2 regions of the Streptomyces sp. NPDC019443 genome follow, and region 2 is predicted to be linked to the other one. Evidence: riboswitches for the same ligand, from Rfam matches in the RefSeq annotation. Region 2 holds a riboswitch; the other holds the start of a gene.
What was found. A riboswitch is a leader RNA that binds a small molecule or an ion and turns the genes downstream of it on or off. The one in region 2 is predicted to bind cyclic di-AMP.
Positions count from the first base shown of each region.

Region 1 (5,581 bases), on a different contig from region 2:
CGAGCATGTGCACGCGCTGTACGCACTCCTCGACCGGTTGCGGGCCGCGCATCCGTCCGTCGCTTTCGAGTCCTGCTCGGGCGGCGGCGGCCGGATCGACCTCGGCATCCTCTCCCGTACCGACCAGGTGTGGACCTCCGACAACACTGATCCGCTGGACCGGCTCGCCATCCAGCAGGGCTTCACCCAGCTGCACCCGGCGCGGGTCATGGCGGCCTGGGTCACCGACAGCCCCAATGTCCAGCTCAACGGCCGGTTCAGCACGCTCCGCTTCCGCTTCGTCAGCGCGATGGCCGGTGTTCTCGGGGTCGGCGGCGACCTCACCGAGTGGACCGACGAGGAGCTCGCAGAGGCACGCGGCTGGGTGGACCTGTACAAGAAGATCAGGCCGTTGGTGCAGCACGGCGAGCTGCACCGGCTGCGGGCGCCGGAGGGCGGGCTGAGCGCCGTGCAGTACGTACGCGGCGACGAGAGCGTTGTCCTCGCCTGGCTGCAGGCGCAGCACTACGGCGAGCAGCCGCCCCGGCTCAGGCTGCGCGGCCTCGACCCGGCAGCCGCCTACGAGTGCCTGGACACCGGCGCCGTACACCGGGGGGCCGTACTCCTGCACCACGGATTGCAGACCGGGCTCAGGGGAGACATGGACGCCACCGTGATCCGGCTGCGCCGCCGCTGACCCGGCTCCGGCTCCGACCCGGACTCGGCCGGCCTCGGTGCCCCGCTGCGACCAACCCCGACGCCTACGGCACTTTGTCCTATTTTGCGGTCAAGAATGGGAAATGGTCGTCAGGGGAGGCGGCGGAACCCGGTGGAATTCCTGTGACGTTGACAGGGATTGGTAGGTAAGTGTGGGCGATCGGTCGATAGTCATTAAATGACGCTTCTGTCCGAATTGGCCGGTTCGGCATGACGTGCCCCATCTACAGGGGGGATGGGGTCGAGTCCGTGAGCAGGATCATATCCGTGACGGTGCGTGGTGGTCCGGCGGAGCCGAACTCCGTTGCCCGAAGGGCAGTTGAGATCCGGTCGAGATCCACCTTTTACGGAGGGTAACCGGAATTCTGGTGCGATATCGCACGGATCATTGGCCCGGGAAAGTGATGGCTTGTACCCGCCCGTCCCCCTCGCTTACGTTCCCGTCAATCCGGACGGACCGCCTAATCCTGCCGCCGACCGGAATTCGAAAAATCCACCCACGTGTGGCAGGAGCGGGGGACCCAGGTAGTTCGCCATTCCGGAGTTCCGGACGGCTCGGGGTTTAGTCGCGCATTGCGCGGCCGGGCATCTCCAGCCCGAACCCGACAGCTCACCTCGTAGGCGCCGGAGAGGAATGCGCCATGCCCGCAAAGGGTAAGCACCGCCGTCCCAAGACCAGCCCGATCACGCGCGGCTTCGTCGCCGCCGGCACGGGTGGCGCCGCCATCGCGCTTCCGCTGATGGGTGCCACCGGCGCCCACGCGGTGGGCAAGACCGCTCCCGCCGTGGCGCCCGCTACGGCAGTGACCGCCGCCGCGGCCCCGGCGGCAGTCAAGCCGGCCGCCGTCCCCACTACGTACTCCGTCGTCTCCGGTGACTACCTGGCCAAGATCGCCAAGGAGCACGATGTACGCGGCGGCTGGAAGAAGCTGTACGAGGACAACCGTGAGCAGGTCGGCGACAACCCGTCGCTGATCCACCCGGGCCTCAAGCTGACCCTCGGCGCGAAGTCGAAGGCGAAGGCTCCGGAGAAGGCGCAGCCGCGCCAGGAGAGCCAGGACCGATCCGAGTCCAAGGCCGATTCCAAGGCCGATTCGAAGGCCGATTCGAAGGCTGCGTCGAAGTCCAAGGCCGCGTCCGACTCCGGCTCGGACTCCTCCGCACAGTCCTCCTCCGGTGACTCCGCGAGCGCCTCGCAGACCAGCAGCTCCGGCTTCACCGCCCCCGTCGACGGCGCGACCGTCACCACCTCCTACCGCATGACCGGCGCCATGTGGTCCAGCGGCTACCACACCGGTGTCGACTTCGCGGCCTCCTCCGGCACCACCGTCAAGGCCGTCGGCGCGGGCACCGTCGTCTCCGCCGGCTGGGGCGGCGCGTACGGCAACGAGGTCGTCATCCAGCACAGCGACGGCAACTACTCGCAGTACGCCCACCTCTCCTCGCTCGCCGTCTCCGCCGGCCAGAGCGTGAGCGGCGGCCAGCAGATCGGCCTCTCGGGCTCCACCGGCAACTCCAGCGGCCCGCACCTGCACTTCGAGATCCGCACCGGCCCGAGCTACGGCTCGGACGTCGACCCGCTGGCGTACCTGCGCCAGTACGGCGTCTCCATCTGAGGCGCAGACAGCACACCGTTGTCGACTCCCCCCGTCCGGCGGCGCGGGGGAGTCGGCGTATTCCGGGTTGGACGAAACTTGACCGGTGGCAAAGATCACCCCTCGTCAACCCTTCCTTACGGTCGCGTAGGTCACATCCGTAAGGGAAAGATATGGTCTCGTGGCAGACGATTCGAGAACAGGGAAAAAGGGTGCATTCGGGTCGTACGCGGCTATCGGTGACAGCTTCACCGAAGGCGTCGGAGACCCGGGTCCGAACGGGATGTACGTCGGCTGGGCGGACCGGTTCGCGGTCCTGCTCGACGACCGGACGCCGGAGCACACCTTCAGGTACGCCAACCTCGCCGTACGCGGGCGTCTCCTCGACCAGATCGTCGAGGAGCAGGTGCCGAGGGCGAAGGAACTCGCCCCGGATCTGGTGACGTTCTGCGCCGGCGGCAACGACATCATCCGGCCCGGCACCGACCCCGACGACGTGGCCGAGCGCTTCGAGCGCGCCGTCGCCGACCTCACGAGCGCGGTCGGCACGGTCATGGTGACCACCGGATTCGACACCCGCGGGGTGCCGGTGCTGCGCCATCTGCGCGGCAGGATCGCCACGTACACCGCGCATGTAAGGGCCATCGCCGACCGCTACGACTGCCCCGTCCTCGACCTCTGGTCGCTCAAGTCAGTCCAGGACAGGCGGGCCTGGGACACCGACCGGCTGCATCTGTCGCCCGAGGGACACACCCGGGTCGCGCTGCGCGCCGCCCAGGTACTCGGACTCGATGTGCCCGCCGACCCCGACCAGCCGTGGCCGCCCCAGCCGCCGCGCGGCCCGTTCGAAGTGCGCCGTGACGACATCCACTGGGCGCGCGAGCACCTGGTGCCGTGGATCGGCCGACGGCTGCGCGGCGAGAGTTCCGGCGACCATGTCGAGGCCAAGCGCCCGAACCTGCTGCCCCTGTGACCGCGGCGGGGTGGGGTGCTCGGCACCCGCGACCCCGACCGCGGCGCGGCCGCTATGCACCGGCTGCGCGCCGCGGTGCGGCGAGACTGACGGGGATGGGCCTTCCCGCTCCGTACGACGGCTGAGTAGCGGCGGGCACGGCCGGGATCCGCTCCAGGACACCGCCCGCGAACACGTCGTACAGCGGCAGCGCCTCCAGATGGACATAGCCGATATGGCAGTCGCAGACGGCCGACGGACAGCCGCGCGGGCGCAGCGCCCGCCGGTAGGAGCCGTCGTAGAGATTGCCCAGCTCGTCCCGGACGAAGTGGCAGCGCCGCACCGTGCCGTCGCCGTCCACCGAGATCACCGACTCGCCCGTCCGGCAGGGGAGTCCTGCCGAGCGGTGCGGATCGCGGCTGTACGGGAAGAACGGGTCGAGGTCCGTCCACTCCGCGGCCTCGGCGTCGGTGTAGCCGCGTCCCTCGGCCGCGTTCACCCAGAGGTAGACGGGCGAGGGCAGATCGGCGCGCAGGCGGCGGGCCTGGGCCAAATGCTCGGGGAAGCCGACGACGCCAACACTGAACCGGACCCCGCGCCCGGACAGGTCACGGCACTTGCCGAGGAAGCGGTCGTACGGAGTCTGGCCCGGGTGGTACGTGCACCAGAGTGCGAGGGTGTCGAGATCGGCGTCCGCGACCCAGCCGGTGCGGCAGCTGAGGTTCGTCTGGATGGCGACCCGACGGATGTGCGGCAGCCAGGAAAGCTCGGTGAGGGTGCGGCGGTACCAGGAGCGGACCAGACCCTCGCCCCACGGCGTGAACAGAATCGACAGCTGGTCGTCCGTCTGCTCGGACGCCCAAACGGCGAAGCGTTCGAGCGCGGAGCGGTCGGCACGCAGTTGCTCGGAGCTGTCGTGCCGCTTGGCGAAGGGGCAGTACGGGCAGGCGTAGTCGCAGGAGGCGAGCGGGCCCCGGTAGAGGATCGTCAGGTCCACAGCTCAGCCTCACTTGAGTTCGTAGGCGGCCATGTCGGCGCGCACGGCGGGGGAGAAGAGCTCCGGGCCCACGGCGTCGGAGTAGGCCAGACCCTCGGCGGTCAGCATCAGCCGGTCGGGCGCAGCGCTCTCGTCGAGCCAGCCGAGGTCGGCGAAGCGGTCGAGCTCGCACCGGAAGTCCTCGGCAGGGTGGCGGCCGAACCGCTTACGGTATCCGGCCACTTCCATGCCCTCGGCCTGGAGGAGCGACTGGAGGAGATGGCGGCGGCGCGCCTCGTCCTCGTCGACCTCGCGTCCCACTTCGGCGCGGCTGAAGTCCTCGGTCGCCGTGTAGGTGTCGATGATTCCGCGTATCTCGCGCATGTCGACGGCGTAGTCGAAGGAGTAATGGAGGGTCGAGGTGTAGGAGCGGGCGCCGCAGCCGAGACCGATCATGCCGTCGGTCTGGCAGGCGTAGTCGTCCGCGCCCTGCGGCGGAGCGTCCGTGCGGCGGAACATCCGCATCGACACCTGCTCGTAGCCGTGCGAGAGGAGATGGTCGCGGCCCTCGCGGTACAGGAGCAGCCGCTGGGCGTCCCAAGCCTGATCGCCGGCCTCGCCGGCACGGCCCAGACCGGTCAGCGGCCGCACATACAGGGGGTAGAGATACAGCTCCTCGGGCTGCCAGGCGAGCGCGGCGTCCAGTGACCGTCGCCAGGTGCGCTCGGTCTGGCCATCTATGCCGTAGATGAGATCGATGTTGAGGACGGGGATGCGGGCGTCGCGGATCCGGGCCAGGGCCGACTCGACATCGGCGCGGCGCTGCGGGCGTACGGCCGCCCGGGCCTCCTCGTCGGCGAAGCTTTGCACGCCGATGCTGAGCCGGGTGGCGCCCCGGTCGGCGAGGACGGTGAGCCGGTCGGCGGTCGCGGTGGCGGGGGACGTCTCGACGGAGAGCGGGACAGCGCGCAGATCGGCGCCCATGCGTTTCTCGGCGATGTCGCAGAGCCGGTCAAGCTCCCCGGCGGTGAGGAAGGTGGGGGTGCCGCCCCCGAACGCCGCCGCGGCGAAACGTACGGGCTCGGCGTCTCCGAGGGCGTCGCGCACGGCGGTCGCCTGGCGGTCGAGCGCGTCGAGGTAGCGCGTGGTGAGCTCGTCGGGAGCGCCGATCCGCGTGAAGAGATTGCAGAAGCCGCAGCGGATCTCGCAGAACGGTACGTGGAGATAGAGGGAGAGTGCGTCCTTGCGTTCCCCCGCCCAGCGCTCGCGCAGCGCGGGCCGTCCGCTCTCGGGGAAGGGCCGGTAGGCCGTCTTGTGCGGATAGGCGTAGACGTAACTCTGGTACGGGCGGGGTGCGCCGCT
Region 1 covers NZ_JBIRYJ010000001.1:899,273-904,853, forward strand. The annotation lists gene ACH492_RS04055 (alpha-galactosidase) at 1-676, shown strand, start outside; cyclic di-AMP (ydaO/yuaA leader) riboswitch at 1,181-1,333, shown strand; gene ACH492_RS04060 (peptidoglycan DD-metalloendopeptidase family protein) at 1,338-2,312, shown strand; gene ACH492_RS04065 (SGNH/GDSL hydrolase family protein) at 2,473-3,264, shown strand; gene ACH492_RS04070 (STM4011 family radical SAM protein) at 3,317-4,240, opposite strand; gene ACH492_RS04075 (STM4012 family radical SAM protein) at 4,250-5,581, opposite strand, start outside.
Region 1: linked by a shared signal. The riboswitch ahead of ACH492_RS04060 (peptidoglycan DD-metalloendopeptidase family protein) and the one ahead of ACH492_RS29965 (M23 family metallopeptidase) in region 2 are both predicted to bind cyclic di-AMP.

Region 2 (6,586 bases):
CCGGCAGGGCCCGGGAGTAGATCACCGAGTACGCGTACTCGAGGAAGGAGCCCTGCATTTCGTCCACCACGTCGATGTCGAGGATCCTCTCCTCGAAATCGTCCGGCGGCGGGGTCTTCGTGCTGCGGCGGGCCATCGCGGCTGCTGCTCCTTCGCGTACCAGGTCTGGAACTGACGCCGACCATTGTGGACCGTCCCACTGACAACGCCGACCGCGACCCGGGAACTTCGCCAGGTGTCAGCGCGCTTGCATACAGTGGCAGGACTTCTCCATATCGCGATCGAAGGGACGTACATGCCCATGGGTCACACGGCCACAGCGCAGGCCGGTTCCGGCGGCCTGACAGCGACTGAGCACCGGCTGGCCAACGGCCTGCGCGTGGTGCTCTCCGAGGACCACCTGACCCCGGTCGCCGCTGTCTGCCTCTGGTACGACGTCGGCTCACGCCACGAGGTCAAGGGCCTTACCGGCCTCGCCCACCTCTTCGAGCACCTGATGTTCCAGGGCTCGGGCCAGGTGAAGGGGAACGGCCACTTCGAGCTGGTCCAGGGCGCCGGTGGCTCGCTGAACGGCACCACCAGCTTCGAGCGCACCAACTACTTCGAGACGATGCCCACACACCAGCTGGAACTGGCGCTCTGGCTGGAAGCCGACCGGATGGGCTCGCTGCTCGCCGCGCTCGACGACGAGTCGATGGAGAACCAGCGCGACGTCGTCAAGAACGAGCGCCGCCAGCGGTACGACAACGTTCCGTACGGCACGGCTTTCGAGAAGATGACCGCCCTCGCCTACCCCGAAGGCCACCCGTTCCACCACACGCCGATCGGCTCGATGGCCGACCTGGACGCGGCGACCCTCGAGGACGCCCGCACCTTCTTCCGTACGTACTACGCGCCGAACAACGCCGTGCTGTCGGTCGTCGGCGACATCGACCCGGAGCAGACGCTCGCCTGGATCGAGAAGTACTTCGGCTCCATCCCGGCCCATGACGGAAAGCAGCCACCCCGTGACGGATCGCTGCCGGAGATCATCGGTGAGCAGCTGCGCGAGGAGGTTGTCGAGGAGGTCCCGGCCCGTGCGCTGATGGCCGCCTACCGGCTGCCGCACGACGGCACGCGCGAGTGCGACGCCGCCGATCTGGCGCTGACCGTCCTCGGCGGCGGCGAGTCGTCCCGGCTGCACAACCGTCTGGTGCGCCGTGACCAGACGGCTGTAGCGGCCGGCTTCGGTCTGCTGCGGCTGGTCGGCGCGCCCTCGCTCGGCTGGATGGACGTGAAGACGTCCGGCGGCGTGGAGGTCCCGCAGATCGAGGCCGCGGTCGACGAGGAGCTCGCGCGGTTCGCCGCGGAGGGCCCCACGCCCGAGGAGATGGAGCGCGCGCAGGCCCAGTTGGAGCGCGAGTGGCTGGACCGGCTCGGTACAGTCGCGGGCCGCGCCGACGAACTGTGCCGGTACGCAGTGCTGTTCGGTGACCCGCAGCTCGCGCTGACCGCCGTGCAGCGGGTGCTGGACGTCACCGCCGAGGAGGTGCAGGCGGTCGCCAAGGCCAGGCTGCGCCCCGACAACAGGGCAGTGCTGGTCTACGAGCCCATCTCGGCCGACGACGGCGAGGGCGACGACAGCGACGAGACCGACGAGCACGAGGGGACCGACCAGTGAGCGACGCTGCCGTGACCATGCAGTTCCACCCGCAGCCGGCCGCCGGAGAGGCCCGGCCCTGGGCGTTCCCCGCCCCCGAGCGCGGCACGCTGGACAACGGGCTCACGGTGCTGCGCTGCCACCGTCCCGGCCAGCAGGTGGTGGCTGTCGAGATCTGCCTCGACGCGCCGCTGGACGCCGAGCCGGAGGGCCTCGACGGCGTCGCCACGATCATGGCGCGCGCCCTGTCGGAGGGCACCGACAAGCACTCCGCGGAGGATTTCGCGGCCGAGCTGGAGCGCTGCGGAGCGACACTCGACTCGCACGCCGACCACCCCGGCGTCCGCGTCTCCCTGGAGGTCCCGGTCTCCCGGCTGCCCAAGGCGCTCGGCCTGCTCGCCGACGCGCTGCGCGCACCCGCCTTCGCCGACAGCGAGGTGGAGCGGCTCGTACGCAACCGTCTCGACGAGATCCCGCACGAGACGGCCAATCCGGGCCGCCGTGCCGCCAAGGAGCTTTCCAAGCAGCTCTTTCCGGCCTCCCTGCGCATGTCGCGCCCCCGTCAGGGCACGGAGGAGACGGTGGCCCGGATCGACTCCGCGGCCGTGCGGGGCTTCTATGAGGCGCATGTGCGGCCCGCCACGGCCACCGCGGTGATCGTCGGCGACCTCACCGGGGTCGACCTGGACGCCGTGCTGGCCGACACCCTCGGCACCTGGAAGGGCGACAGCGCCACGCCCCGTCCCGTACCGCCGATCACGGCCGACGACACGGGCCGCGTGGTCGTCGTGGACCGGCCGGGCGCCGTGCAGACGCAGCTGCTGATCGGCCGCATCGGGGCGGACCGCCACGACCGCGTCTGGCCCGCGCAGGTGCTCGGCGCGTACTGCCTGGGCGGCACCCTCACCTCCCGCCTGGACCGCGTACTGCGCGAGGAAAAGGGCTACACCTACGGCGTGCGGGCCTTCGGCCAGGTCCTGCGGTCCGCCCCCGACGGTTCGGGCGCCGCGATGCTCGCCGTCAGCGGCTCGGTGGACACCCCCAACACCGGACCGGCGCTGGAGGACCTCTGGAAGGTGCTGCGCACGCTCGCGGCCGAGGGGCTCACCGACGCCGAGCGGGATGTCGCCGTGCAGAACCTGGTGGGCGTCGCCCCGCTGAAGTTCGAGACGGCGGCGTCCGTCGCGGGCACGCTCGCCGATCAGGTCGAGCAGTCCCTCCCGGACGACTACCAGGCGCAGTTGTATGTACGGCTGGCCGAGACCGGCACCGTGGAGGCGACGGCCGCGGCCGTCAACGCCTTCCCGGTGGACCGGCTTGTCACGGTGCTCGTCGGCGACGCCTCGCAGATCGAGGAGCCGGTCAGGGCACTGGGCATCGGTGAAGTGACCGTTGTCACGGGCTGATTGACCGCAAGACGATCCGTCATACCTGGCAAACAACTTAAAACAGACAAGCGGAACCCCGGCCTCCAAAGCGACGCCGGGGTTCTGTCTTATGCCCGGTTTGTTGGAGAGGCTGCCTGTCTGCCCTGTGGCATGCACTACAAAAGGGCCTGTCTGTTTGGTGAATGAAAGATGCCCCGCCTAGCGTCGGTCCGGCTGTCCGCCAGTTGCCCGCCGCACCCGCGGCATCGGACAGTCATCGCCGAGTCCCCGTCAGGCGCGAGCCTGGGGAGCCGGGGACCCAATCAGTCCCTGGGGTGAATCGGACGCCTTCGCACCGTGCGGAGGGGCCCGTAGGAGACCTTCCTGCTCCGAACCCGTCAGCTAACCCGGTAGGCGAGAAGGAAGGAAAGGATCAGCCACTACATGGCGTTCACCCGTGCCACCGGGAAGCACCGTGCCCCGAGCCGTCTGACGCGCAAGAGCGCGAGCATGGCGGGCGTCGCGGCCCTTGCCACCACCGGCGTCATCGGAACCCTCGCTTCCCCGGCGCTCGCCGCCGAGCCCGGTGCCACCGCGGTCGAGGACACCGGCCTGACCCAGATCGTGGCCGCCGACTCGCTCGCCGACCAGATCGCCGACCAGGCCGCCGCCCAGAAGCAGGAGGCCGCAGAGGCCGCCGCCAAGGCGAAGGCCGAGGCTGAGGCCAAGCGCAAGGCCGAGGCCCGCGCCAAGGCTGCCCGCGAGGCCAAGGAGCGCGCCGCCCGTGAGGCCGAGCGCAAGCGCCTCAACTCCTTCGTCTCGCCGATCTCCGGCTCGTACGTCTCCACCGGCTACAAGACCGGCGGCGCCGTCTGGTCCTCCGGCAGCCACACAGGCATCGACTTCCATGCGGCGTCCGGCACCACCGTGCACGCGGTCGGCTCCGGCACCGTCGTCGAGGCCGGCTGGGGCGGCGCGTACGGCAACAACGTCGTGATCAAGATGAACGACGGCTCGTACACGCAATACGGCCATCTCTCGTCGATCAGCGTCTCAGTGGGTCAGAGCGTCACCCCTGGCCAGCGGATCGGCCTCTCAGGCGCGACCGGCAACACCACCGGGCCACACCTCCACTTCGAAGCCCGCACCAGCCCGGAGTACGGCTCCGACATCAACCCGGTCGCGTACCTGCGCGCGCACGGCGTCGGCGTCTGAGCGACACCCGAGTGGACGAAGGCCCCGGCCGCCGCCGGGGCCTTCGGTGTTCGGTCCTCTGGCCAAAAGATATCCATGAATTTCCAGGTGCCATCGGAAAATCCGGCCCACTGCAATAGAGTCACCGAACAGGCGTCAATCGGCTGCGTTTCGCGCGGATTAAAGCGGAGGTTCGGTCATGCGCATTCCCGCGCACTCGGTATGCACGGCGATCCGCGACGACATCGTCTCCGGTGTATTCGAGCGCGGCAGCCGGCTCACCGAGGAGCAGCTGGCGCGCCGCTACGGCGTCTCCCGGGTCCCCGTGCGCGAGGCCCTGCGCACGCTGGAGTCCGAGGGTTTCGTCACCACTCGCCGGCACGCCGGCGCCTGCGTCGCCGAGCCCACCGAGCAGGAGGCGGCCGACCTGCTGGAGGTCCGGATGCTGCTGGAGCCGCTGGGCGCTGCCCGGGCCGCCAAGCGCCGTACGGAAGCGCACCTCAAAGTCCTGCGTGGTCTGGTCAGGCTGGGGCAGGAGCGGGCCCGCCGTGGCCAGGGCGAGGATCTGCGCTCGCTGGGCGGCTGGTTCCACGAGACGCTCGCCCAGGCCTCCGGCAGCCCCGGTCTGACCGCCCTGCTCACCCAGCTGCGGCACAAGATCACCTGGATGTACGCCGTCGACCAGCCCGCCAAGCCCATCGAGTCCTGGGCCGAGCACGGCGCGATCGTGGACGCCGTGGCGCGCGGCGATGTGGAACGGGCGCGGGCGCTGACCGCCCTGCATGCCGAGCGGGCCACGGCCGCGCACCGGCTGCGCGGTCCCGAGCGGGTGAGGACTTCGCAACATGCCGTAAACACCGCGAGCGCCCGTAATTAACAGCCGCACCGTATACAAAGAGAAGATATTCGTGGGGCGGATTTTATGCTGCCCGAATTCATGGTGCCCGGACCGCAAAAAGCGGAGCCGCGGTCTCCCGAATTCGGGATGCCGCGGCTCCGTCGTTGAGCAATTCGACTGGCAGGTTCAGACGGTCTCGGGAAGCTCTTCGAGCCCCTCGGCAACCAGCTTGGCCAGACGGTCCAGGGCGGCGTCGGCGCCGTCCGCCTCGGAAGCGAGCACGATCTCCTCGCCGCCCTGAGCGCCCAGGCCGAGCACCGCGAGCATGGAGGCGGCATTGACCGGGTTGCCGTCAGCCTTGGCGATCGTCACCGGGACGCCGGCGGCCGTGGCGGCACGGACGAAGATGGAAGCGGGGCGGGCGTGAAGGCCCTCGGCCCAGCCGACATTGACGCGGCGCTCAGCCATGGTGTTGCCCTTCAAGTCTTAGCGGTTGTCTAGACCAGTCTCTCATGCGTTGCGGCGTGCTCGTACCGGCCTTGGGCCGGGGGCGGCCGCCGATCGGATCTCCCCAGACTGCCCGCGGCCAACGGCCGCCGCTACTGGTGGGTGAGCCTTACGCTTTCGGCATGCAGACCGAGCCGGACCACGCCTACCCCGATCACTGGGAAGCAGACGTGGTGCTGCGCGACGGCGGCACCGCACGCATCAGGCCCATCACCACCGAGGACGCCGAGCGACTGGTCAGCTTCTACGAACAGGTCTCGGACGAGTCGAAGTACTACCGCTTCTTCGCGCCCTATCCACGGCTCTCCGCCAAGGACGTCCACCGCTTCACCCACCACGACTACGTGGACCGGGTGGGTCTCGCGGTCACGGTCGGCGGCGAATTCATCGCGACTGTCCGCTACGACCGGATCAACGCGCAGGGCCGCCCCGCGAGTGCCCCTGCCGACGAGGCCGAGGTCGCCTTCCTCGTGCAGGACGCCCACCAGGGGCGCGGGGTCGCGTCCACGCTGCTCGAACACATCGCGGCGGTCGCCCGCGAGCGCGGGATCCGGCGCTTCGCCGCCGAGGTGCTGCCGGCCAACAACAAGATGATCAAGGTGTTCCGGGATGCCGGCTACACCCAGAAGCGCAGCTTCGAGGATGGCTCCGTCCATCTGACCCTCGACCTGGAGCCGACCGCCGAGTCCCTCGCCGTGCAGCGCGGCCGCGAGCAGCGCGCGGAGGCCCGCTCCGTGCAGCGCCTCCTCGCGCCCGGATCGGTCGCCGTCATCGGCACCGGCCGTGCGCCGGGCGGTGTGGGCCGAACCGTGCTGCGCAACCTCCTCGATGGCGGGTACACCGGGCGTACGTACGCGGTGAACCGCGCCTTTCCCGAGGGGCAGCGAGAGGTGGACGGCGTACCCGCCTTCCGCTCGGTCGGCGAGATCGGGGAGCCGGTCGATCTCGCGGTCGTGGCGGTTCCCGCCGAACGGGTACCGGAAGCGGTCGCCGACTGCGGCGAGCACGGCGTCCAGGGTCTGGTCGTCCTCACCGCCGGAT
Region 2 covers NZ_JBIRYJ010000012.1:118,573-125,158, forward strand. The annotation lists gene ACH492_RS29950 (DNA topoisomerase (ATP-hydrolyzing) subunit A) at 1-136, opposite strand, end outside; gene ACH492_RS29955 (M16 family metallopeptidase) at 296-1,660, shown strand; gene ACH492_RS29960 (M16 family metallopeptidase) at 1,678-3,045, shown strand; cyclic di-AMP (ydaO/yuaA leader) riboswitch at 3,275-3,438, shown strand; gene ACH492_RS29965 (M23 family metallopeptidase) at 3,451-4,221, shown strand; gene ACH492_RS29970 (GntR family transcriptional regulator) at 4,400-5,077, shown strand; gene ACH492_RS29975 (HPr family phosphocarrier protein) at 5,225-5,506, opposite strand; gene ACH492_RS29980 (GNAT family N-acetyltransferase) at 5,668-6,586, shown strand, end outside.